Regions from separate parts of the Micromonospora sp. NPDC049081 genome, predicted to be linked through region 3. Evidence: riboswitches for the same ligand, from Rfam matches in the RefSeq annotation. Region 3 holds a riboswitch; each other region holds the start of a gene.
The links. A riboswitch is a leader RNA that binds a small molecule or an ion and turns the genes downstream of it on or off. The one in region 3 is predicted to bind cobalamin.

Region 1: linked by a shared signal. The riboswitch ahead of AB0B63_RS00240 (ribonucleoside-diphosphate reductase subunit alpha) and the one ahead of cobN (cobaltochelatase subunit CobN) in region 3 are both predicted to bind cobalamin.
Region 2: linked by a shared signal. The riboswitch ahead of bluB (5,6-dimethylbenzimidazole synthase) and the one ahead of cobN (cobaltochelatase subunit CobN) in region 3 are both predicted to bind cobalamin.

The regions. Positions count from the first base shown of each region.
Region 1 is NZ_JBEZEK010000001.1:77,567-85,197, reverse strand. It holds gene AB0B63_RS00245 (ribonucleotide-diphosphate reductase subunit beta) at 36-1,013, opposite strand; gene AB0B63_RS00240 (ribonucleoside-diphosphate reductase subunit alpha) at 1,067-3,442, opposite strand; cobalamin riboswitch at 3,562-3,778, opposite strand; gene AB0B63_RS00235 (helix-turn-helix transcriptional regulator) at 3,807-4,694, opposite strand; gene AB0B63_RS00230 (oxidoreductase) at 4,822-5,724, shown strand; gene AB0B63_RS00225 (hypothetical protein) at 5,780-6,499, shown strand; gene AB0B63_RS00220 (hypothetical protein) at 6,642-7,028, opposite strand; gene AB0B63_RS00215 (TetR/AcrR family transcriptional regulator) at 7,148-7,631, opposite strand, start outside.
Region 2 is NZ_JBEZEK010000014.1:39,056-46,686, reverse strand. It holds gene AB0B63_RS20465 (amino acid adenylation domain-containing protein) at 1-3,218, opposite strand, end outside; gene AB0B63_RS20460 (hypothetical protein) at 3,720-3,863, opposite strand; gene AB0B63_RS20455 (kelch repeat-containing protein) at 4,062-5,123, shown strand; cobalamin riboswitch at 5,131-5,330, shown strand; partial or broken gene bluB (5,6-dimethylbenzimidazole synthase) at 5,367-5,989, shown strand; gene AB0B63_RS20445 (hypothetical protein) at 6,213-6,938, shown strand; gene AB0B63_RS20440 (hypothetical protein) at 7,039-7,473, shown strand.
Region 3 is NZ_JBEZEK010000013.1:127,282-134,912, forward strand. It holds gene cobN (cobaltochelatase subunit CobN) at 1-2,977, opposite strand, end outside; cobalamin riboswitch at 3,285-3,414, opposite strand; gene AB0B63_RS19995 (hypothetical protein) at 4,094-4,429, opposite strand; gene AB0B63_RS20000 (aldo/keto reductase) at 4,561-5,454, opposite strand; gene AB0B63_RS20005 (MFS transporter) at 5,528-6,769, opposite strand; gene AB0B63_RS20010 (DUF3153 domain-containing protein) at 7,322-7,631, shown strand, end outside.

The sequences.
Region 1 (7,631 bases), on a different contig from region 3:
CACCCCACCACCGGACCGGGCCCCGGCCGCGCCGGTCAGAATTCGTCGTCGAAGGTGACGCTGCCGCTGACCCCCACCTGGTACGCCGACACCCGGCGCTCGAAGAAGTTCGACAGCTCCTGCACGTCCTGTAGCTCCATGAACGCGAACGGGTTCTGCGCGCCGTAGCGCGGCGCGATGCCGAGCTGGGTGAGCCGCCGGTCGGCGACATGCTCCAGGTAGGCCCGCATGTCCGTGAGCGACAGCCCCGACACGCCCTGGTCGAGCAGGTCCTCGGCGAACTGCACCTCGCACTCGACGGCCTCGGCGAGCATCTCGGTGACCTGACGTTCCAGGTCGGCGTCGAACAGGTCCGGCTCCTCCCGCCGGGCGGTCTCCACCACGTCGAAGGCGAACGCCATGTGCATCGACTCGTCGCGGAACACCCAGTTGGTGCCCGACGCCAACCCGTTGAGCAGGCCCCGGGACCGCAGGAAGTAGACGTAGGCGAACGCGCCGTAGAAGAACAGCCCCTCGATGCAGGCGGCGAAGCAGATCAGGTTGAGTAGGAACGCCCGCCGGTCCGCCCGGGTACGCAGCTCCCGCAGCTCGAAGACCGAGTCGATCCAGCGGAAGCAGAACTCGGCCTTGCGCCGGATCGACGGGATGTTCTCGATCGCGGCGAACGCGGCGAACCGCTCCTGCTCGTCGGGGACGTACGTGTCGAGCAGGTTCAGGTAGAACTGCACGTGCACGGCTTCCTCGAACAGCTGCCGGGACAGGTAGAGCCGGCCTTCGGGAGAGTTGACGTGCTGGTAGAGGTTGAGCACCAGGTTGTTGGCGACGATCGTGTCACCGGTGGCGAAGAACGCCACCAACCGGGACACCAGGTGCCGCTCGGCCGGTGACAGCCGCTCCAGATCGGCCAGGTCGCCGTGCAGGTCGACCTCCTCCACCGTCCAGGTGTTGCGGATGGCGTCCTTGAACCGGTCGAAGAAGTGCGGGTAGCGCATCGGCCGCAGGGTGAGGTCCATGCCGGGGTCGAGCAGCAGCTGCCGCCCGGCGGTGCGGGGTTCGTCGACGGTGGTCACTGGCACGCCTCGCAGCTCTCGGGGTTCTCCAGGGAACAGGCCAACGCCTCGGCATCGGCCGTGACGACCGGGGCGACGGTGACGGTGGCCTGCTGGATCCGGGTCGCCGGACGCGACCGCAGGTAGTAGGTGGTCTTCAGCCCGGACTTCCAGGCGTGCAGGTACATCGAGGACAACTTGCCGATGGTCGGCGCGCTGAGGAACAGGTTCAGCGACTGCGACTGGTCGATGTACGGCGCCCGCGCGGCGGCCAGGTCGATCAGCGCCCGCTGCGGCAGCTCCCACGCGGTCCGGAACAACTCCCGCACCTCGACGGACAGGTCGACGATGCCCTGCACCGAACCCTCGGCCCGCTTGATCTGGTCGCGGATCTCCGCCGTCCACAGGCCGCGGGCCTTCAGCTCGCGTACCAGATAGGTGTTGATCTGGAGGAACTCCCCGGACATGGTCTCCCGCTTGAACAGGTTGGACACCTGCGGCTCGATGCACTCGTAGCAGCCGGCGATCGACGCGATCGTGGCGGTCGGGGCGATCGCCACCAGCAGCGAGTTGCGCAGGCCGTGCGCCGCGATCCGGGTGCGCAGCGCCGCCCACCGCGCGGTCTGGGTGGGTTCGACCCCCCACAGGTCCGGGTGCAGGTCACCCCGGGCCGCCCGGGTCTGCGGGTACGCCGGGTGCGCGCCGAACCGTTCGGCCAGGCCGGCCGACGTCTCCAGGGCGGTCAGGAAGATCTCCTCCTGGACCCGGGTGGACAGCTCCCGGGCCCCGGCCGAGTCGAACGGCAGGCGCAGCGCGAACAACGCGTCCTGCAAACCCATCAGCCCCAGCCCGACCGGGCGCCAGCGCGGGTTCGACGCCGCCGCCTGCTCGGCCGGGTAGTAGTTGATGTCGATCACCCGGTCCAGGAACACCACCGCCGTCCGGACCGTGGCGCGCAGCTTCTCCCAGTCGACGCCGTCGTCGGTGAGGTGCGCGCCGAGGTTGACCGACCCCAGGTTGCACACCGCCGTCTCGGTGTCGCTGTTGACCTCCAGGATCTCGGTGCACAGGTTGGACAGGTGGATCGTGTTGCCCGGCACGCCGGTCTGGTTGGACAGCCGGTTCGACGGGTCCTTGAACGTCATCCACCCGTTGCCGGTCTGCGCCAGGGTGCGCATCATCCGCCCGTACAGGTCCCGGGCCTTCACCGTGCGGACCGCCTTCTTCTCCGCGACCCGGTACGCGGCGTCGAACTCCTCGCCGTACAGGTCGGGCAGCTCCGGGGCGTCCGACGGGTCGATCAGCGACCAGTCGCCGTCGGCCTCGACCCGGCGCATGAACTCGTCGGGGATCCAGTTGGCCAGGTTGAGATTGTGGGTACGCCGGGCCTCCTCACCGGTGTTGTCCCGCAGCTCCAGGAACTCCTCGATGTCCGGGTGCCAGGGTTCCAGGTAGACGCAGGCGGCACCCTTGCGCCGGCCGCCCTGGTTGACCGCCGCCACCCCGGCGTCGAGGGTCTTGAGGAACGGCACGATCCCGTTGGACCGGCCGTTGGTGCCCCGGATCAGCGCGCCCCGGCCCCGCACCCGCGACCAGGAGATGCCGATGCCGCCGGAGAACTTCGACAGCTTCGCCACCTGGTGGTAGCGCTCGTAGATCGAGTCCAGCTCGTCGCGCGGCGAGTCGACCAGGAAACACGACGACATCTGGGTGTGCCGGGTGCCGGAGTTGAACAACGTCGGGGAGCTCGGCAGGTAGGCAAGCGACGACATCAGCCGGTAGAACCCGACCGCCTCGTCGGGCGTGGTGGACAGCCCGCAGGCCACCCGCAGCAGCCAGAACTGCGGGGTCTCCACCACCAGCCGCGACTGCGGGTGCCGCAGCAGGTAGCGGTCGGCCACCGTCCGCAGCCCGAAATACTCGAACCGCAGGTCACCGGCCGGGTCGACGGCGTCGTCGAGCTGCCGGGCGTGCCGGGCCACGAACGCGGCGGTGTCGTCGGCGATCAGGCCGAGGCCGTGGGCGTACCGGATGGACTCGCTGAAGCAGGTCACCTCCTGCCCGCGGACCTCCTCGTCCACGTAGGCGGCCAGCAGCCGGGCCGCCAGCCGGGAGTACTGCGGTTCCGTGCCGATCAGCTCCGCCGCCGTCTGGATCGACAGCTTGTCCAGCTCGGCGGTGGTCGCCCCGTCGTAGAGGCCGCTGATCGTCCTGGTGGCCACCCGCAGCGGATCGACCTCGTCCAGGTCGGTGGCCCACCGCGCGACCGCCGTGACGATCCGGTTGACGTCGACCGGCTCGGTGTCGCCGTCGCGCTTGCGTACCCGCATCGCCGGCCGGCGTGACTCCGCGCCGTCGACCTCGGACGGTGGGCGTTCCGCTACGTTCGTCATGACCTCTCCTCGCTGTCACCGATGGTCATCGGACGCGGGAGAACGCCAACGGGCACGGCGCGACGGCCGGCCCGGGTGCTGGCGTCGGTCGTCCCGCGCGACCTCCGACCGCCGCGCGCAGCAGCGCACGGCGCACTGGCAGGTCTTCGGACTCGCGGGCGTGACCGGGGTCGCCGGTCGCCTACTGGCCGTCGCTTCCCAGACCTGGCGGTCCAGTGCTCGATGACGGCGGTCGTTCCCACTTACCGCTGCGGGGCAGTCCCGGATTTCCACCGGGTTCCCTGTTGCCTCGACCGGACCACCGGGCCCGGTCGAACCAGCTGCGTGGCACACCATATATGGCGTGGATGGGGGAGAGGCAACACTAGATGTCGCGTCGGCGTGTCAGATAACTCTCCTCCGACCGGTCGGTGGCCCGCAGTGACGCCAGCAGCCGCAGGGCGTCCGCGTCGGCGCTGCCGGGCTCGGCGGTGAAGACCAGCAGCACCGGGCCGGGGTTGCCGGGCAGCGGGTAGGTGTCCCAGTCCAGGACGATGTCACCGACCCCGGGGACCTGGAAGGTCTTGGTGCCGGTGACCGACCCGCGCACGTCGTGCCGCGACCACAGCCGCCGGAACTCGGCGCTGCGGATGCTCAGCTCACCGACGATCGCGGTGGCCCGGGGATGGGTGGGGTCGGTGGCGACGGCGGCACGCATCATGCCGATGTAGTCCAGCGCCTGCTGCTCCCAGGACGCGCAGCGCCGCACCGGGGACGCCGCCTCGTCGAACATCAGCAGCAGCATGTTGAGCCGGCCCGGCGGGAGGTCCGCCGGATCGCCGAGCAGCGCCACCGCCCACGCGTTCCAGGCGAGCAGGTCCAGGTGGCGGCCGAGCACCACCGCCGGGGTGTCCAGCACCCGCAGCAGCCGGCGGGTGCGCTCCGGCACCCGCTCCGGGCCGTGGTCCACCCGGGCCGGTACCGGCCGGCGGGCGGCGCGGGCCAGGGTGAACAGGTGCCGGCGTTCCTCGTCGTCGAGGGCGAGCGCGGCGGCGAGCGCGTCCAGCACGTGGTCGGACGGGCGGACCTCCCGGCCCTGCTCCATCCGCTGGTAGTAGTCGGTGCTCAACCCGGCCAGCAGCGCCAGCTCCTCGCGGCGCAGCCCGGTGACCCGCCGTCGCCCGCCCGGCTCCAGGCCGACGTCGCGGGGGTGCAGCCGGCCGCGTCGGGCGCGCAGGAAGTCACCGAGTTCGCGGGCGTACGGATGGGTCATGGGGCCAGTGTGACGCGGCCCGGACCGGGGTGGGTAGGACTGCGGGACCTAGGCGACCGGGGACGACCGAGCCCGGCCGGGCGGCCCCTAACGTCGGCGTCCCACCCCGACCGCTCAGGAGCAGCAGATGACCTGGACCGCCGACCACATCCCCGACCAGCACGGCCGTACCGCCGTCGTGACCGGCGCGAACTCGGGCCTCGGCCTGGTCACCGCCACCGCGCTGGCCCACCGTGGTGCGCACGTCGTGCTCGCCGTCCGCGACACCGCCGCCGGCCGGCAGGCCGGCCGGCGCATCGGCGGGAACGTCGAGGTACGTGAGCTTGACCTCGCCTCCCTCGCCTCGGTCCGGGCGTTCGCGGCGGGACTGGCCGCCGCCCATCCGAGGATCGACCTGCTGGTCAACAACGCCGGTGCGGTGCTGCTCGGCCCGCGCCGCACCAGTGTCGACGGCCACGAGCTGCACCTCGCCACCAACCTGCTGGGCCACTTCGCGCTGACCGGTCTGCTGCTGGACAACCTGGCCGCCGCGTGGGCGGCCCGGGTGGTCCACCTCAGCTCGATCACCCACCGCAACGCACACCTGGACTTCGCCGACCTGATGGGCGAGCGCGGCTACCGGGGCGCCGCCGCGTACGGCCGGTCCAAGCTCGCCACCACCGTCTTCGGCGTGGAGCTGGACCGGCGGCTGCGCGCCGCCGGAGCACCGGTGCTCAGCGTGCTGGCCCATCCCGGTGTCACCCGCACCAACCTGACCCCCCGGGCCATGGCCCACCGGGGCCGGCGTGGCCGGGTGGTCGCCTGGCTGGGCCTGCTGGCCACCCAGCCGGTGCAGCGGGGTGCGCTGCCCCAGCTGCGCGCCGCCACCGACCCGGCGGTCCGTGGCGGCCAGTTCTTCGGCCCGGCCCGGCTCTTCCAGACCTGGGGTCCGGTCACCGAGGTGCGGGCCAGCCCGGAGGCCACCGATCCCGCTGTCGGCCGGCGGCTGTGGACGGCGGCCGAGGAACTGACCGGCGTGAGCTATCTCTGACGCAGGGTCGCACTAGCATGGCTGCGGTCGGTGACGGTGGCGGAGACGAGGCGACATGGGATGGCTCGGGCGGGTGCTGGGCGGCGGGGGCCGGCAGGTCCAGGAGGATCCGGTCCGGCAGGCGGCGCTGTCGGCCGAGGTGCGGCAGCGGTACGGCACCCACGTGGCCGTCGCGCCGGCCGACCAGGTGGCGGGGATCGTCGGCCTGCTCGACGACGGTGACGGCCTGGCGGTGGCGGCCAGGATCGTCGGCGAGTTCGCCGACGCGGCCCACGCGGACCTGTCGGCCCAGACGGCGGAGCTGTACCGGCGCACCGGTCACCGGTTCCCGGTGGACCGGCGCAACTACCGGCCACTGTGGCGGGCGGCCGGTGGCCGGCTGCACTGGCCGCTGTTCGCGCTGCCGGGCGGCCTGCACCCGTACGTGCACGTCGCCGCCGCCGCCACGGTCGTCGGGACGAGGGCGACGCAGTTCGTCCGGGCGACCGACCCGCATCCGCTGCTCGCCCGCCTGTTCGAGGTGCTCGACCTCACCACCTGCGGCTGGGAGTACGGCCGGGTCCGGGTGGACCACGACGGGGCGTCACTGGTCGGCCGGCTGATCTCCACCACCCGGGACGTCCGGGCGGCGATGAAGGAACCCCCGCCGCTGCCGCCGTCGGTGCGGGAACTCATGCGCACCAACCGGGCGGTCGACGTCTTCGACCTCACCGGCGACCGGGTCGTCGGCACGATCAACGTGGGTGGTGAGCTGCGCCCGGCGCTGTTGACCTGACGCCGTCGGGTCGACCTGCGGGGCCGGCCTGCCCGGGGTGGACGCGGTTGCCGTCCACCCCGGGCTGCCGGGTCCCGTCACACCTGCGCACCGCTCGAATCGTCGAGGGGCACGCCGTGCCGGGCCGGGCCGGCAGCCCCGGTCAGGCCACGCGGTGCGGGGCGAGCCCGTTGGCGCAGTCGTCGATGGTGACGGTCTGCGAGAAGCGCAGCGCGTCCCGGCGGGCCCACCCGTTGATCCCGGTGGAGGTGTTGCGGACGAAGAACCACAGGTCACCGGTCAGCGTGGCGCAGTGGACGTCGATGTTCTGACTCGGGTACCCCTGGCCCTTGGGCTGGCAGTCCTGGTGGGGGTAGGCGCGGATGAAGGTCCCGTCGCCCCAGGAGATCCCGCCGCCGCTGTACAGGTCCGGGTGCTGCCCGTGGCCGTCGCAGTGGGCGCTGGCCGGGCTGGCGGGTATCAGGGCCAGCACCGAGCCGCTCGCGGCGAGGGTCAGCGCGGAGGCGATGGAGAGGAGCCGAGATCGCATGGAAGTCTCCTGTCGATAGGTGACGATCACTGTCCACAGAGGATTTCACGGGTCGGCCGCGCCCGCACGGCGAGCGGTCCGCGCCGGGGCACCGCCGACCCGTGGGACGCCGCCTGCGGTCAGGCGAAGAGCAGGTCCAACTGGTGGTCGAGGACCGCGGTCGCCTGTGCCGGGGTGTACTGCCCGCCGAGCAGGTACACCCCCAGCCCCTCCACCAGCGCCAGCAGCCCGGCCGCGGCGTCCGACGCCGGTGGCCGCGGCAGCAGCCCGGCGATGAACTCCACCAGTTGCGCGGTGTCGGGCCGCAGGCCGGGGGCCGCCGCCGGGTGCAGGGCGGTCCAGGACAGGAACGCCAACGCCACCCGTCCGTCCGCGCGCGCCGCCTCGTCCAACGGCAGCAGCGCCGCAAGCAGGGTGCGCAGCAGCAGCCGGGGCCGCGGGTCCGGCCCGAGCGCCGCGACCGCCGCCTCGACCCGGGCCCGACCCCGGTCCCGGACGACGGACAGCGCGAAGGCCATCATCTCGTCCTTGGTGGTGAAGTAGTGCTGCACCATGCCGGCGGACACCCCCGCCTCGGCGGCCACGTGCCGCAGGCTCACCGCC
Region 2 (7,631 bases), on a different contig from region 3:
GGCGGTTCGGCGGCCGGATCGGCGGCCGGTGGTGCGACGGCCTGCAGGTGCACCTGCTGGGCGAAGTCGCGCAGGTTGGGCGAGCCGTACAGGGTCCGGACGCCGAGTTTCGCGCTGAACGCCTGGTTGACCCGGCTGATGACCCGCATCGCCTGCAGCGAGTTGCCACCCAGTTCGAAGAAGTCGTCGTCGGCGCTGAGTCGCCAGGCGGCCATGCCGAGGACGTCGGCGAAGACGGCGGCGACCTGCCGTTCGGTCGGGGTGGCCAGCGCGACGACCGCCCGGTCGGCCTGGACGTACGCCGCCGGTGCGGGCAGTGCCCTCCGGTTGAGCTTGCCGCTGAGCGACATCGGCAGGCTCTCCAGCACCCGCCAGGCCTGCGGGACCATGTATGACGGCAGGAACTGGGCGGCGTGCCGGCGCAGTTCGGCGACCGATGGTTCCGTCGACCCGGTCAGGGTCACGTAGCCGGCGAGGATCTGCTGGCCCCGTGCGTCCTCGGCCAGCTTCACCGCCGCCGTGTCGACTGCGGGATGGGTACGCAGCACCGCTTCGATCTCCTCGACCTCGATCCGTAGGCCCCGCAGCTTGATCTGCGTGTCGATCCGGCCCAGGAACTCCAGGTGGCCCTCGCGGTTCCAGCGGACGAGGTCGCCGGTGCGGTACACCCGTCCGGTGGACCGGAACGGGTCCGGGATGAACTTCTCGCTGTGCAGGTCGGGGCGGTTGAGGTAGCCGCGGGCAAGCCCCTCGTCGCCACCGATCAGCAGTTCACCCGGCACCCCGACCGGCACCAGCGTCAACTGCTCGTCGACGACGTAGAAGCGACGTCGGGTGATGGGCCCGCCGATGGGCGGCGAGGTCCGGTATTCCCCGCGGGGTACGACGTGCAGCGTCACGCCGATCGCCGCCTCGGTGGGGCCGTAGCCGTTGACGAACGTCCGACCCGCGACGTTCCACCGGTTGGCCAGTTCGGCCGGGCACGCCTCACCTCCGGTGAACACGTGGCGCAGGTGCGGGTACGGGCCGTCGTCGAGCAGCGCCAGCAGCGTCGGAGGTGCGCCGACGAAGGTGATGTGCTCGTCGCGGATCAGCGCGGACAGCGACTCCGTCGAGTGCAGGGTCTCCCGGCGGGCACACACGAGCGTGGCGCCGCTGATGAGCGCGGTGTAGACCTCTGCCTGGCACAGGTCGAAGGCGAGTGACGCGAACTGCAGGATCCGGTCGCCGGGGCCGAACTTGAAGGTCTCGGCGAACGGGACCAGGTAGGACACCAGCGCCCGGTGCTCGGTCAGCACCCCCTTGGGGCGGCCCGTCGAACCGGAGGTGTAGATCACGCTGACCAACGAGTCCCCGGTGCTCACCTCGTCGAGCGGGTCGCCTGCTCCCCCGGCCCCGGCGGACTCGATGTCCGGCCAGTCGCGGTCCAGGCACAGGTAACGACGTGATCGGGGCTCGGGAAGGCTGGCGAGCAGGTCGCTCGTGGTCAGCACCACGTGTGCGTCGGTGTCGTCGAGAATGAACTCCAGGCGGCCGACCGGGTGGTCGATGTCGAGGATCACGTACGCGGCGCCCGCCTTGGCGACACCGAGGAACGCCACGAGGACGTCCAGGCCGCGGTCCATCGCGACCCCCACCAACTCTTCGTGTCTGACCCCGCACCGGTGCCTCAGGTGGGCGGCGAGGACGGCGGCACGTCGGTCCAGTTCCCCGTAGGTCAGCTCGACGCCCTCGAAGACCGCCGCGACGGAGTCGGGTGCCGCTGCGGCCCGTTCCGCGACGAGGACGTGCACGGGATCGGAGCGGACGGCGTCGTCCGGACCGCGACCCAGCCGCATCAGCTCGGCCCGGTCGTCGGCGGACAGCAGGTCGATCTCGGACACCCTGATGCCGGGGTCGGCGGCCGCACCGGTCAGGACGCGTTCGATGTGGGTGAGTAGTTGTTCGATGCGCCACCGGGCGAACAGCTCCGTCGAATACTCCGCCGACACCCGCAGCTCGGTCGCCGACTCGGCGAAGGTCAGCGACAGGTCGAACCGGGAGTGCATCGTCTGCTGGTCGACCACACTGATGGTGGCTCCGGGCAGGTCGAGGGAGCCGCTGCCGGTCTCCTCGCTGAGCACCTGGAGAAGGACGTCGAACAACGGATTGCGGCTGGGGTCGCGGGGGACGGCAAGGCGGTCGACCACCCGCTCGAACGGCACGTCCTGAAGCTCGTAGGCCCGCAGGGAGGTGTCCTTGACCCGATCGAGCAGCTCGGCGAAGGTGGGCTTTCCGGACAGGTCCAGCCGCAGCACCACCGCGTTGACGAAGATGCCGACGACCTGTTCCAGGTCGGGATCGGACCGGCCGAGTGCGGTGGTGCCGACGGCGAGGTCCTCCTCACCGGTGTAACGGGACAGGACCACCCCGAGGGCCGCGGTCAGGAGCATCGACAGCGAGACCTTCTGCGACCGGGCGAGGCGGCGCGCGGTGGCACCGGTCGATGCCGGAAAGACCCGGCTGAGGTGTTCGCCGCGGTGGACGGTGTACGGCGGTCGCGGGTGGTCAGCCGGCAGGTTCAACGCCGGCAGGCCCGACAGTTGGGACTTCCAGTAGGTGAGCTGCGCTTCGAAGGTGCCGTCTTCGAAGGCGACCCGCTGGGCCTTGACGAAATCGGCGTAGTCGGTGGCGGCCCGGCCGGCCGGGAGTTCGTGACCCTGCCGGATCGCCGCGTACGACCTGCGGATCTCGTCACTGATCAGGTTGATGGACCAGCCGTCACACACGATGTGGTGAATGACGATGGACAACAGGTGTCGTTCCGTTGCGACGCGGAACAGGCGGAACCTGTAGAGCGGGCCCACGGCCAGGTCGAACGGTGTCCGTGTCAGCGTGGTCGCCGCGTCGAGGGCACGGGTCTCCCCGAGTTCCCCCGCTTCGGTGAAGTCGTCGATCACGAGCGCCTGCTCCGGAGGAGCTGCGATGACCTGGTAGGGAACGCCGTCGTGCGCGTCGAAGCGCGCGCGGAGGATGTCGTGGTTGGCGACGACCCGGGTCATCGCGGTCTGTAGTGCCGAGTGATCCAGGTCGCCGTCGATCCGGTACAGCACGGCGACGTTGTACGTCGGTGTGCCGGGGGCGAGTTGGTCGAGGAACCACAACTGTTCCTGGGCGAACGACAGTGGCAGTTCAGCCGAATCCGTCGTGTGTGCCGAATCCACCGGGGCCTCGGTCACTACCTCTCCTTCCTACAGACACCCGCAATCTGTCGAAAAAGCGCAAACTCGTGTCGCGTAATCACAGAGATGTCAGTGCCCGGGAGCGAACCCGGCGCTGTTTCGCCACGGGGTGACCTACGGTGAATCAACTTGGACAGCGTCATCGGTCGGTGCCGGATATTGCTTCGATCTATTGCCACAGCTAGCGACCAGAGTATGACTGACGGTAACATTAGCGATGAGGTGCGTCAATACGTATCGATGGCCGGCCGGAAGTTCACCGGCGGGGGTTGCGGATGATTTGAGCTGGTCCGCATGGCTCATGGTCAGGTGTCCGTAGCGCTGCCCATCATGGTGAACCGTCCCGGTTTCGGCGCAGTCGGCGGTCACTGCGCGTGGCGGACGCCCGACCGGTGCCGGGTCGATGGACCCGAGGGGTGTTCCGCCGGAGGGCGGTGCACCACCAGGATCCCGCCGGGGACCGGGTGCGGACCTGGCCGGCCGGACAGCCCCGTAACGTCACGCCGACGCGCCGCCCGGCGTGGCGGCCGGACCGTCCCGCTGGGTGCCGACCCCCTCACCACGGGCGGCAGCCGGTGCGACGACCACGTCGTCGCGCTCCCCGCCCGACGCCGGCACCACCCACGGCACAGGTGAGGACAATTCCTTTCCGCATCGCGCGACACTACCCCGACAGGTGACCGGCAACAGCTTCCCCGAGCGAACACACAATCAGCCACGACACCATTTTCACCCTCGGGGAAATTGGCAGGTTCTTCGCGGCTGCCGCGTACGCCGGACTGCTAGCCTGCCGATCAGCGGAAAACGCCCGTCGACTCAGCGCGAAGGGAGCGCCCAGTCGTGACGACAATTCGCATTCTCGGCCGCGTCGCACCATGGAGGACGCTGTTCCTCGCCATTGCCGTCGCGGTGGCCCAGTTGCCGGCACCCGTCGCCGGTGCCGCCGTCAGGGGCGACCGACCCGCCCTCCGTTGGCGGGCCGACGACGCGCTGTCGAGTTCCCGCTTCGCGCTGGCGGCGGCCACGGCGCCGGACGGGTCGATCTTCGCGATCGGGGGTGCCGACGCGGCTTCGGTCACCACGGTGGTGGAGGTCTACACGCCTCGGACGCGGCGGTGGAGGGCCGGTCCGTCGCTGCCCCAGCCCCGGTACCGCCACGCGGCGGCCACCGGCGGGGACGGGCGCGTCTACGCGATCGGTGGCAGCTCTCCCGGTGCCGAGGGACCGTTCCTCAGCTCCGTGCTCGCCCTGACGCCGGGCGGCGACCACTGGGTGCCCGTCGCGTCGATGCCCAGCGGACGGCAACTGCTCGCCGCGACGGCCGGCACCGACGGCCGGGTCTACGCCGTCGGCGGGGACCGTCACGGCTCGCTGTCCACCCTGGAGGTCTACGAACCGACGGTGGACCGGTGGACCACCGCGGCGTCGATGCCCACACCGCGCAACGAGATGGGGGTGACCGGCGGACCAGACGGGCGGATCTACGCGATCGGCGGCTGCGGGGACGGCGTCCTGAACGTCCTCGACGTCGTCGAGGCGTACTCGCCCACCACCGACACCTGGGCGACTCTCGCGCCGCTTCCCAGCCGGCGGTGTCTGGTCGACGCCACGACCGGCCCGGACGGCCGGATCTATGCGACAGGTGGCTGTGAACTGGTCACCGACCCTTCGGGAAGACCGGTCGACTGCGTGGACACCACCCGGGTGGACGCGTACTCACCCGACACCGGCACCTGGGCGACGGTCACCGGCACCACCACCGCCCATCGTGAAGGCGCGGCGGTCACCAGCGGCAGGAGGATCTTCGCGATCGGCGGGCACACCGCCGGGGTGGAGTCCGCGCGGGTGACCGCCCGCCGCCCGCCGGGGGCGTGGCCGGCCTGCGTCACCGGCACGGGCTAGCATCGGCGGCGGCATGATCGTGCGAGGTGCCCCGCGGGTGCGGGGAGAATCGGGAAGCCGGTGTGATTCCGGCACGGGCCCGCCGCGGTGACCGGGGAGCGACCGTCCAGGCGCGAGGAGCGCAGCCACTGGCCGTACGGCTGGGAAGGCGGACGGGTTGGCGTCGATCCGGGAGTCCGAAGACCGGCCTCGCGTCGACCGCCCGCCCGTCCGGGGTGGGCCGAGCGCAGCGGGAGCCTGCCTGTGGAACTCTACGACGCCATCCACCGCCGCCGGGACGTCCGGGCCCAGTTCACCGGGGAACCGGTGCCGGACGGCGCCCTGCACCGGATCCTGGACGCCGCGCACGCCGCACCCAGCGTCGGTTACTCACAGCCGTGGGACTTCGTCCTGGTCCGGGACCCTGCCATCCGTCGTCGGTTCCACCGGCACGTGCAGGCCGAGCGGGCGACGTTCGCCGCCACCCTGGACGGCGCGGCGGCCGAACGGTTCGCGGGCATCAAGATCGACGGGGTGTTGGAGTCGACGCTGTCGGTCGTCGTCACGTACGACCCGCAGCGTGGGGCCCGGCAGTGCTCGGGCGGCACGCCATCGCCGACGCCGGTCTCTACTCGGTCTGCCTGGCCATCCAGAACCTCTGGCTCGCCGCCACCGCCGAAGGGCTGGGCGTCGGGTGGGTCTCCTTCTACCGGGAGTCGTTCCTGGCCGGACTGCTGGGCGTACCGGCCGGCATCCGGCCGGTGGCCTGGCTCTGCGTCGGGCCGGTCACCCACCTGGAGTCCGTGCCCGACCTGGAACGGCACGGGTGGCGTCGACGCCGACCTCTCGCCGAGGCGGTCCACCACGACCGCTGGCCGCACAGCTGAATCCTCATTTTTATTGTGGACGACAGTGCGCTTCGGCTCTGCAATACGGGTTTGGGTCGATCCCCCGTCGACTTCCTGAATACCCATTGATGGATTTTGACGGTGATGGGATTACCATTGGATCTGCGCAGGGTAGTAATCGGCAATCCGGAATACTGCCCGAGACAGGTAGACTTCATTGTCACCGACGACCGGCGAAGCACCCGGTGGTGTGGAGGACACGATGACACCTCGACCGTGTACGGACGGCACGTTCCACCACCTGTCGGTGGATCTCGCTCTCGAACGCGCCGGCGAGTACGGGAGTCGGGGATACACCTTGTGCTCCACTCCGGAGCGTCCGGTCTGGGGCAATGACCAGTGGGCGATCGACCTTGCCTACGAGGCGTACCGCAGGGACACGTACCTGGACATCACCACGTTGCCGCCGTGTGTGGAGTGCCGGCGGGTGGCGGAGTTGCTGACCGACCCCGACACCGCGCCGCCGTTGCACCGGAGGCCTCCCCCGCCGGACTTCGCTTCGGGGTTCACCGGTGACGAGATCCGGATCGCCCTGAGCACCGACATCGCCACCGGCGCCACGCTCGGCAAGCAGGCCGCCGTACACCTGCTGACCTTCACCGCGCTCCCCGACCAGCCGGGCTTCGGCGACCTCGTGCGGATCCTGGATCTGTTGTGGGACGACGAGGTCGTGCGGATGGGACAGGTCACCGACTGGGCGGCGGTGGTCGGGTTCGCGGCGACCGCCGACGTGCCGGACCGCGACCGGCGGCTGACCGCCGTGGCCGCGAGCCTCGCCGGCGGGCCACCGGTCGGCCTCGGAGCCACCAGCGCACTCGCCGGTGACCCGGCGGCGGCCCGACGACTGGTCGAGGCGGTCGTGATCGCCGCGGGTCACGGCGACCGGTGGCAGCTCACGGAGAAACCAGCCCCGAGCGCCCGCGCCTGACTGCGGTCGGATGTCCCCGGGCCGACGAACACAGCCTCGACGGGCGCGCTGAGTACGCCGACTCATGCCCGGTCGGGTCGGGCCGTCCACGCTGGACCGCATGACGTCTGAGGCGGCCGGCGCACGTCGGTGGGGTGGCCCGATCGTGGGGCTCCTGGTCCTGGTCTGGATCGGCGGGCTGATCGCGGCAGCCGCGTGGTGGCTGCGCATCGGCTTGGCGCAGTGGAACGCCAACTACGACGGCCGGCCCGACGAGTTGGTGGGCCTCGGACGCCAGGCGAGCCGGGCCCTGCTGGTCGCCGCGTTGGTGGCGGTCGCCGGCCCGGCAGTCATCGCGCTCGTCGCGTACCGGCTGCGGCTGGTCCGAACCGCGATCGTCTTCCTGGTGCTGACCGTCGTGATCGCCGTGCCCGCCCTACCGTTCGCCGCATCCGTCGGGCGGGGTCTCACTCCGGTGCCGGCAGACACGACGCCCGGCCCGCCAGGGCACTGCGTGGAACTCAGCGGCGGCGACAACCGCTGCCCGGGCGGCTGACGGGAGCGGGAGCAGCAGGGCGTGCCGGGCTGACCGGGCAGGCGGCCCACCCGGAAACGACGGAAGGACCGGGGTGGTGCTGGCTTCCATCCGGTCGGGGTGCCGGCCTGGCGTCAGCCTGCCGGGGGTACGCGGGTTTCGACCATCACCCCGTGACA
Region 3 (7,631 bases):
CGGCGGCCACGTGCGCGCGCAGGTAGTTGTCCCCGGCCGGCTCGTCGAGGGCGGCGACCAGCCGTACCGCGTCGTCGAGGAGGGCGACGACGTGCGGGAACGCGTCCCGGAAGAAGCCCGAGATGCGGACCGTGACGTCGACCCGGGGCCGGCCCAGTTCCGCCACCGGCACCACCTCGACGCCGGTGACCCGCCGCGACCGGTCGTCCCACACCGGCCGGCAGCCGAGCAGGGCCAGCACCTCGGCGATGTCGTCGCCCTGGGTACGCATGGCGCTGGTGCCCCACACGGTCAGCCCGACCGACCGTGGGTACTCCCCGGTGTCGGCGAGGTAGCGGGCGAGCAGCGAGTCGGCCAGCGCGACCCCGACGTCCCAGGCGTTGCGGCTGGGGATCGCCTTCGGGTCGACGGAGTAGAAGTTGCGGCCCGTGGGCAGCACGTTGACCAGCCCCCGGGTGGGCGACCCGGACGGGCCGGGGGGCACGAACCGGCCGTCGAGCGCGCCGAGGGTGTGGGTGATCTCGTCGGTGGTGCGGTCCAGCCGGGGCACCACCTCACGGGCGGCGAACCGCAGCACCTCGGCGGCGTCGGGGCAGGACCCGCCGGTCACCTCGGTGACCACCTCGTCGACCCGGGCGGGGTCCCACCCGAGGGTCTCCATGCCGAGGACGAGCCGCCGGGCCAGCCCCTCGATCAGGTCGACGGCGTCGGCGGCGGTGACCGCCGGCCCGTCGACGACGTCGGTCAACGCCGCCGGCACCGCCACCCGCGCCCCGGGCTCGGCGAGCAGCGCCTGCTCGTCGAGGTCGTAGCTGGCGGCGAGGGCCTGCCGCAGGCCGGGCAGGGCCTGGGCACCACCCCACACCTGGGGGGCGCGCAGCACGGCGAGGACGAGGTTCACCCGGGGCTCACCGGTGGGCACCTCGGCCAGGATGTGCAGCCCGTCGCGGATCTGCACGTCCTTGACCTCGCACAGGTAACCGTCGAGGTGCAGCACGAAGTCGTCGAAGTCGTCGGCGTCGGGCATCGCCTCGGTGTGCAGGTCGTGGTGCAGTTCGGCGGCGCGCACCAGCTCCCAGATCTGCCCCCGGACCACCGGCACCTTCGCCGGGTCGAGGGCCTGCACGGTGGCGTACTCGTCCAGCAGTTGTTCGAGTTTCGCCAGGTCGCCGTAGGTCTCGGCGCGGGCCATCGGGGGCACCAGGTGGTCGACGACGACGGCGTGCGCCCGCCGCTTGGCCTGGGTGCCCTCGCCCGGGTCGTTGACGATGAACGGGTAGACCAGCGGCAGGTCGCCGAGGACGGCGTCGGGGGCGCAGTCGGCGGCCAGGCCGAGGCCCTTGCCGGGCAGCCATTCCAGGGTGCCGTGTTTGCCGAGGTGCACCACCGCGTCGGCACCGAAGCCGCCGTCGGCGACCGGCGCGGCCAACCACCGGTACGCGGCCAGGTAGTGGTGGCTGGGTGGCAGGTCGGGGTCGTGGTAGATGGCGATCGGGTTCTCACCGAAGCCGCGCGGCGGCTGGATCAGCAGGGTGACGTTGCCGAACCGCAGCCCGGCCAGGACGATGTCACCGTCGTCGGTGTAGAGCTGGCCGGGTGGCTCACCCCAGTGTTCCCGCATCCGGTCCCGCAGGTCGACCGGCACCTGGTCGAACCAGCGCCGGTAGGTCTCCCCCGGCACCCGGGCCTCGGCGGCGGACAACTGCTCCGGGGTGAGCCACTCGACGTCGTGACCACCGGCGGCGATCAGGGCGTGGATCAGGGCGTCCCCGTCGGTGGGCGGGGGCGCGTCACCGAGGTGGTATCCGGCGGCGGCGAGGGCGGCGAGCAGGCGTACCGCCGAGGCGGGGGTGTCCAGGCCGACGGCGTTGCCGACCCGGGAGTGCTTCGTCGGGTAGGAGCTGAGCACGATCGCCAGCCGCCTGTCGGCGGGGGGCAGGTGCCGCAGCCGGGCCTGTCGGACGGCGATCCCGGCGACCCGGGCGGCCCGCTCGGCGTCGGCGGCGTAGACCGACAGTCCGTCGGCGTCGATGCGTTTGAACGAGAACGGCACGGTGACGATCCGGCCGTCGAACTCGGGGATCGCCACCTGCATCGCCGCGTCCAACGGGGACAGTCCGGCGTCGCTGCCGGCCCACTGGTCCCGGGTGCTGGTGAGGCAGAGCGCCTGGATCACCGGCACGTCGAGGGCGGCGAGCGCGCCGACGTCCCAGGCGTCCTCGTCGCCGCCGCCGGAGGCGTCGGCGGCGACCGTCCCTCCGGCGGCGAGGACGGTGACGACGAGCGCGTCGCAGCGGGCGAAGAGGTCCAGCGGCCCGTCGCCGGGGGTGAGCCCGCGCAGCGATCCGCAGTAGATCGGCAGCGGGTTCCCCCCGGCCGCGTCGACCGCGTCGGCCAGGGTGTGCACGAAGTCGGTGTTGCCGGCCAGCGCGTGCGCCCGGTAGAACACGATGCCCACCGTGGGCCGCCCGTCGCCGTCCGCCCGCCGCCCGTCCGGCCCGGCCGCCGGTTCCGCCCGGTCGGTCGGGGCGGTCGGGTCGGTCGGGGGTCGACGGTCGAGGATGCCGTACGGCGGGGTGGGGGTGGGCGGGTCGAAGCCCTCACCGGTGAGCAGGACCGTGTCGGACAGGAACCGGGCCAGCTGGGCGAGGTTCGCCGCGCCCCCCTCGACCAGGTAGGACAGGGCTTCGGTGGCCACCCCGGAGGTCACCGTGGAGGCCGCCATCAGCTCCGCGTCGGGCACCGCCTCGCCGCCGAGCACGATCGTGGGGACGCCGGAGCCGAGCACCGCCGCGAGGCCGTCCGGCCACGCCTGCCGACCACCGAGCAGCCGTACGACGGCCAGGTCGACCCCGTCGAGCAGGGCCGGTACGGCGTCCACGTCGACCCGGGTGGGGTTGGCGAGCCGGTAGTCGGCGGCGCTGGCCCGGGCGGCGAGCAGATCGGTGTCGGCGGTGGACAGCAGCAGGATGCGCACGTGCGGCTCCGGAGAGTGACGTCCGGCTCGACCACAGGGCCGGGCCGAGCGGGGCGGGAGGGACGCCGGTCAGCGGCGGCGGAGGTACGACGCACCGCCTGCGGCGGGGTACCCGGACCGGCCGTCAGCGGTACGTGGCAGGCCGACCGCCCCGGCGGCGGCCGGCGACGGTGGGAGAGGTGCGAGCACGCGGCGGCGCGGGCTCGACGGTGATACAAAAATCACCGACCGTGACGGGGTCGGCAGTGACGCTGTGCGTCATCGGGTCCTCCTCGGGTGTCCACGCCCTGGGGTTCTCCGACGGCCGAAGTATCCTGGCTTCCGGATCGACGCTCACCCCCGGCCTTCCAACCGTGCACGCACGGTCGTGACTCACGAGGGGGGATCGCTCCCCGGTGACAGTGGCGGGACCGCGTCGGAATCGCACCGACTTCCTTCACTGCCGTCAGGCCGCGAATGCTGCCACACTCCTCACCCCGAGGTCAACGGTGGCCACCGGCCCCGCGACGGCACCGATCGACCCCTGTGGCGAGGCCGGCAGCCGTCCGCCCCGCGCATCCCACGGGTGGTTCCGGCCCCGCCCGACGGCCGACCCGCAGCCGCCCCGTGCGGCGCACCCGCAGATCCTCCGAGGCGACCCGCAACCCGCGTCCGCCGGCCGCCCACCGGCCGACGCGGAGCCGATCGAGGCACCCGCCCCGGGGCCGACCGTCCCGGGGCCACTCGTCCGGGGCCACTCGTCCGGGGCCGCCCGTCCCGGGCGGTCGGAACACCTCTCTCGCACGCTGTCGAGCTGATGACGTCAACGACTCGGGGTCGGCACGGTCCGACCCGGCCCGACCGGACGGGCGCCGGGCCGGGCCGCGCCGGGCCGGGCCGTCCCCCCGGACCGGGCGGGCGTCGGGCCGGGCTGCCCCGGGCCGTCCCACCCGGGGGGACCGATCCGTCACCGTCATCAGCTCGAAAGGGCCCGCGACGACATACCCACACCCCTGGCCCGCAGCCGCCGGGGCGGCCAACGGCCGTGCCCACCACCACGGCCACACCCCACGGCCCGTCCCCACAGACACCCACCCCCGCAGACCCCCGGCCATGCTCCACGCAGCGGCTGAGGGGTCAGCGGAGGTGACGCTCGGGGTGGGTCCGGTTCCAGGCCCGCATCCGCTCCGGGTATCCGGTCTTCGCCGCCTCGTAGAGGGGCACCGCGTGCCGGTGGGCCAGCTTCGCCGCCGTACGTGGGGAGCCGGTGCGGCGGCGGATCCACTCCCCGTCGTGCGCGATCGCCACCACTGTGGTGTCGGTGGCGGTCGTCTCGGGTTCGAGATAGAACTCCACCCCCCGGTGGGTGGCCACGAAGTCCGACAACGCGGTCAGGTCGTCCCGGGTGGCCTCCCGGTCGAGCTTGGTCGGGATGCCCTCGTCAGCCCGGGTCCGTCGGCTGAACCAGCCCATCTGCCCGTCCTCTCCTCGGCGTCCCTCCAGTGGAACACCCCTGTCTGGCAGGGCGCTGCGAGCCCGGTGACAACCGGCTGGACGGGGCAGACCTCGACGTCCCCGGGCGTACGCGCCACGCCCGGGACCGTTCAGCCCAGGGCGGCCAGCTCGTCGGGGGTGAGTCGCAGCGCGGCGGCTGCGACGTTCTCGGCGAGGTGGGCCGGGTCACCGGTACCGGGGATGGCCAGCACATGCGGGCCCTGGTGCAGCGTCCAGGCGAGGCGTACCTGCTGCGGGGTGGCGTCGTGGGCGCGGGCGACGGCGCGTACGGCCGCATCGTGGTCGGTACGTGCCCCGCCTTCGCGGTTGACGCCGGTCAGGGAGAAGAACGGCACGTAGGCGATCCCCCGGGCACCGCACTCACGGACCATGGCGTCCTGGTCGCCGCGGTTGTCCAGGGCGTAGTTGTTCTGCACGCAGACCACCGGGGCGATGGTCTGCGCCTCGTCGAGGTGGTCGACGCGGACGTTGGACAGGCCCAGGTGCCGGATCAGGCCGGCGTCGCGCAGCTCGGCCAGCGCACCGAAGCGTTCGGCCACGGAGTCCGGCGCGGGCCGCTTGACGATCCGCAGGTTGACCAGGTCGAGGTGGTCGCGGCCGAGCCGACGCAGGTTCTCCTCCACCTGGGCGCGCAGCTGCGCCGGGCTGGCCTCCTCGCGCGTGCCGGTCGTCGGGTCGGCCCGGAAGCCGACCTTGGTGGCGATGACCAGCCCTTCCGGGTACGGGGCGAGGGCGGCACGGATCAGTTCGGTGGCGTACCGGGCGGGGCCGGTGCCGACCTTCAGGGTGCCGCCCGGTGAGACGTAGAACGCGGCGGTGTCGATGTGGTCGACGCCCAGTTCGACGGCCCGGCGCAGGACGCGCAGCGCCCGGTCCCGGTCGGGGTGGGCGGTGAGCCGCATCGAGCCGAAGCCCATCCGGTGCACGGTGCGGTCGCCCAGGGTCCAGCGGCCCGCCGCTGCGGCGGTGATCTCAGTTGGCATCCGGCGACCCTAGCCAGCGGCGACGCCCCGGCGTAACGGCCGCGCACCCGATACCGGTGCGGGCCGGGAGCTGTTAGTTTTTCTGTACTGGAGCGGTGTGTGGCGACAGCCCGACGCCGGCCGGTGGACGAGTCGCCGGCACCAGGGCCAGCGTCGGGATCAGCAGCACCGGCACCACCAGCAGGGCGTGCAGGATGCCGACGTGGTCACCGAGCAGACCCAGCAGCGGCGGGCTGGCCAGGAACGACGTGTAACCGATCACCGCGACGACGCTGACCCGGGCGGGGGCGTGCTCCTCGTCGTCGGCGGCGGCGCTCATCCCGACCGGGAAGCCGAGCGACGCGCCGAGCCCCCAGAGGACCACCCCGACGACGGCCAGCGGGCCGGAGCCGGCCAGCACCGCCAGCAGCGAGCCGGCGGCGGCCAGCAGGATCGTGCCGATCAGCACCGGCACCCGGCCCCAGCGGTCGATGGCCACGGTGCCGACGGTCCGGCCGATGGTCATGCCGGCGACGAAGACCCCGAAGACGGCTGCCCCGGCGGCCTCGCTGACCCCGTAGCCGTCGACGAAGGCGACCGCCAGCCAGTCGTTGGCGCTGCCCTCGGTGAACGCCATCACCAGCACCAGTGCGCCGATGAGCAGGGTGCGCGGCTCCCGCCAGGCCGCGAGCAGGCCACCCCGGCGGGCCGACGCGGCACCGTCCGCGGTGGAGGCGGGCAGGGCGGGCAGGAAGTTCCGCGCCCCGAGCAGGGTGCCGCCGAGCACCACCGCCGCCAGCACCGCCAGGTGGACGGTGATCGGCACACCGAGCCGGGCCGCACCCGCGCCCAGCCCGGCACCGGCCACCGAGCCGAGGCTCCAGGCGGCGTGGAAGCGGGGCAGGATGGTGCGGCCCAGCCGTTTCTCCACCGCCGCGCCCTCGACGTTCATGCCCACGTCGCAGGTGCCGGAGCCGTAGCCGAGGGCGAACAGGCCGACCGCGACGCCGGGCAGCGAGCCGAGCGGGGTGGCGACGCCCACCCCGGCCAGCCCGACCGCGACCAGCACGGTGGAGGCGACGACGGTGCGGGCCGGGCCGAGCCGCTGGGTCACCAGGCCGGCGCTGGTCAGCGCCAGCACCGCGCCGCCGGACATGGCCAGCAGCAGCAGGCCGAGCCGGCCGGCGCTGAGGCCGAGCGCGTCGCGGACCGCCGGGACCCGGGAGAACCAGCTGGCCACGGCGAGGCCGTTGAGGGCGAAGACCACCGCGACTCCGGTACGGGCGGCCCGCACCACCCGGGGCGCGACGGTACGGGGCTCGGTGGCGGCGTTCACGGCAGTGCGGTCCCTTCGGCCGGGGCCCGTCCCCGGGGTGGGCACGACGGTCCTCACCAGAGATCTCACACCGGTTTCGTCACGGCCACAAGCACGATGTGCCCCTTACCGCAGCCCACCACCCCACCGCCCCCACCCCCACACACGCCCCCCACCCACCCCCACTCAACGCCCCCACCCCCACTCAACGCCCCCGGCCCCGGCTTTCCCCGGTGATCAAGAGGTTTGCGTCAGAAAATCCCCGGCAGGTGACGCAAACCTCTTGATCACCAAGCGAGGTGCGGACCTAGGGGGGCGGGGACGGGGGGTGGGGGGTGGGGGTGGGAGTTGGGGGGCGGTTGTTTCGGGTTGGTGCCGTCGGGGTTCGATGCGGATCCGGTGCGCGCGGAAACGGAACCGGCAATGTCGACAATGGTGGTCAACCGTCCAGGATATCTGCCGTTCACCATTTCCGTACTGTCCGAACAGTTGGGCGTTCCGGTAAGATCGGGGACAGGCGGATGACCGATCTAGGACTGCCGACTGTGAAGTGGATCACACACAATGTGACCCATGACAACCGGACTCTGGCGCGGCCGGGCGGTACGGGCGGTGGCGTGCCTCGCCCTGGTGGCGTCGCTCGCCGGCTGCATGCAACTCAACCTCGGCCTGACCGTCAACGCCGACGACACCATCGACGGGCAACTCCTGCTGACCGCGGACAGGTCCGTGCTCAGCAACCGCAACAAGAACATCGCGGTGGCCTACGCCGAACTGCGGGAGAACATTCCCGGCCTGCCCGTCGGCGAGGAGACCGTCTACCAGGACGAGCGTTACTACGGCGCGCAGATCACCTATCGGCACACCCCGTTGAAGGATTTCA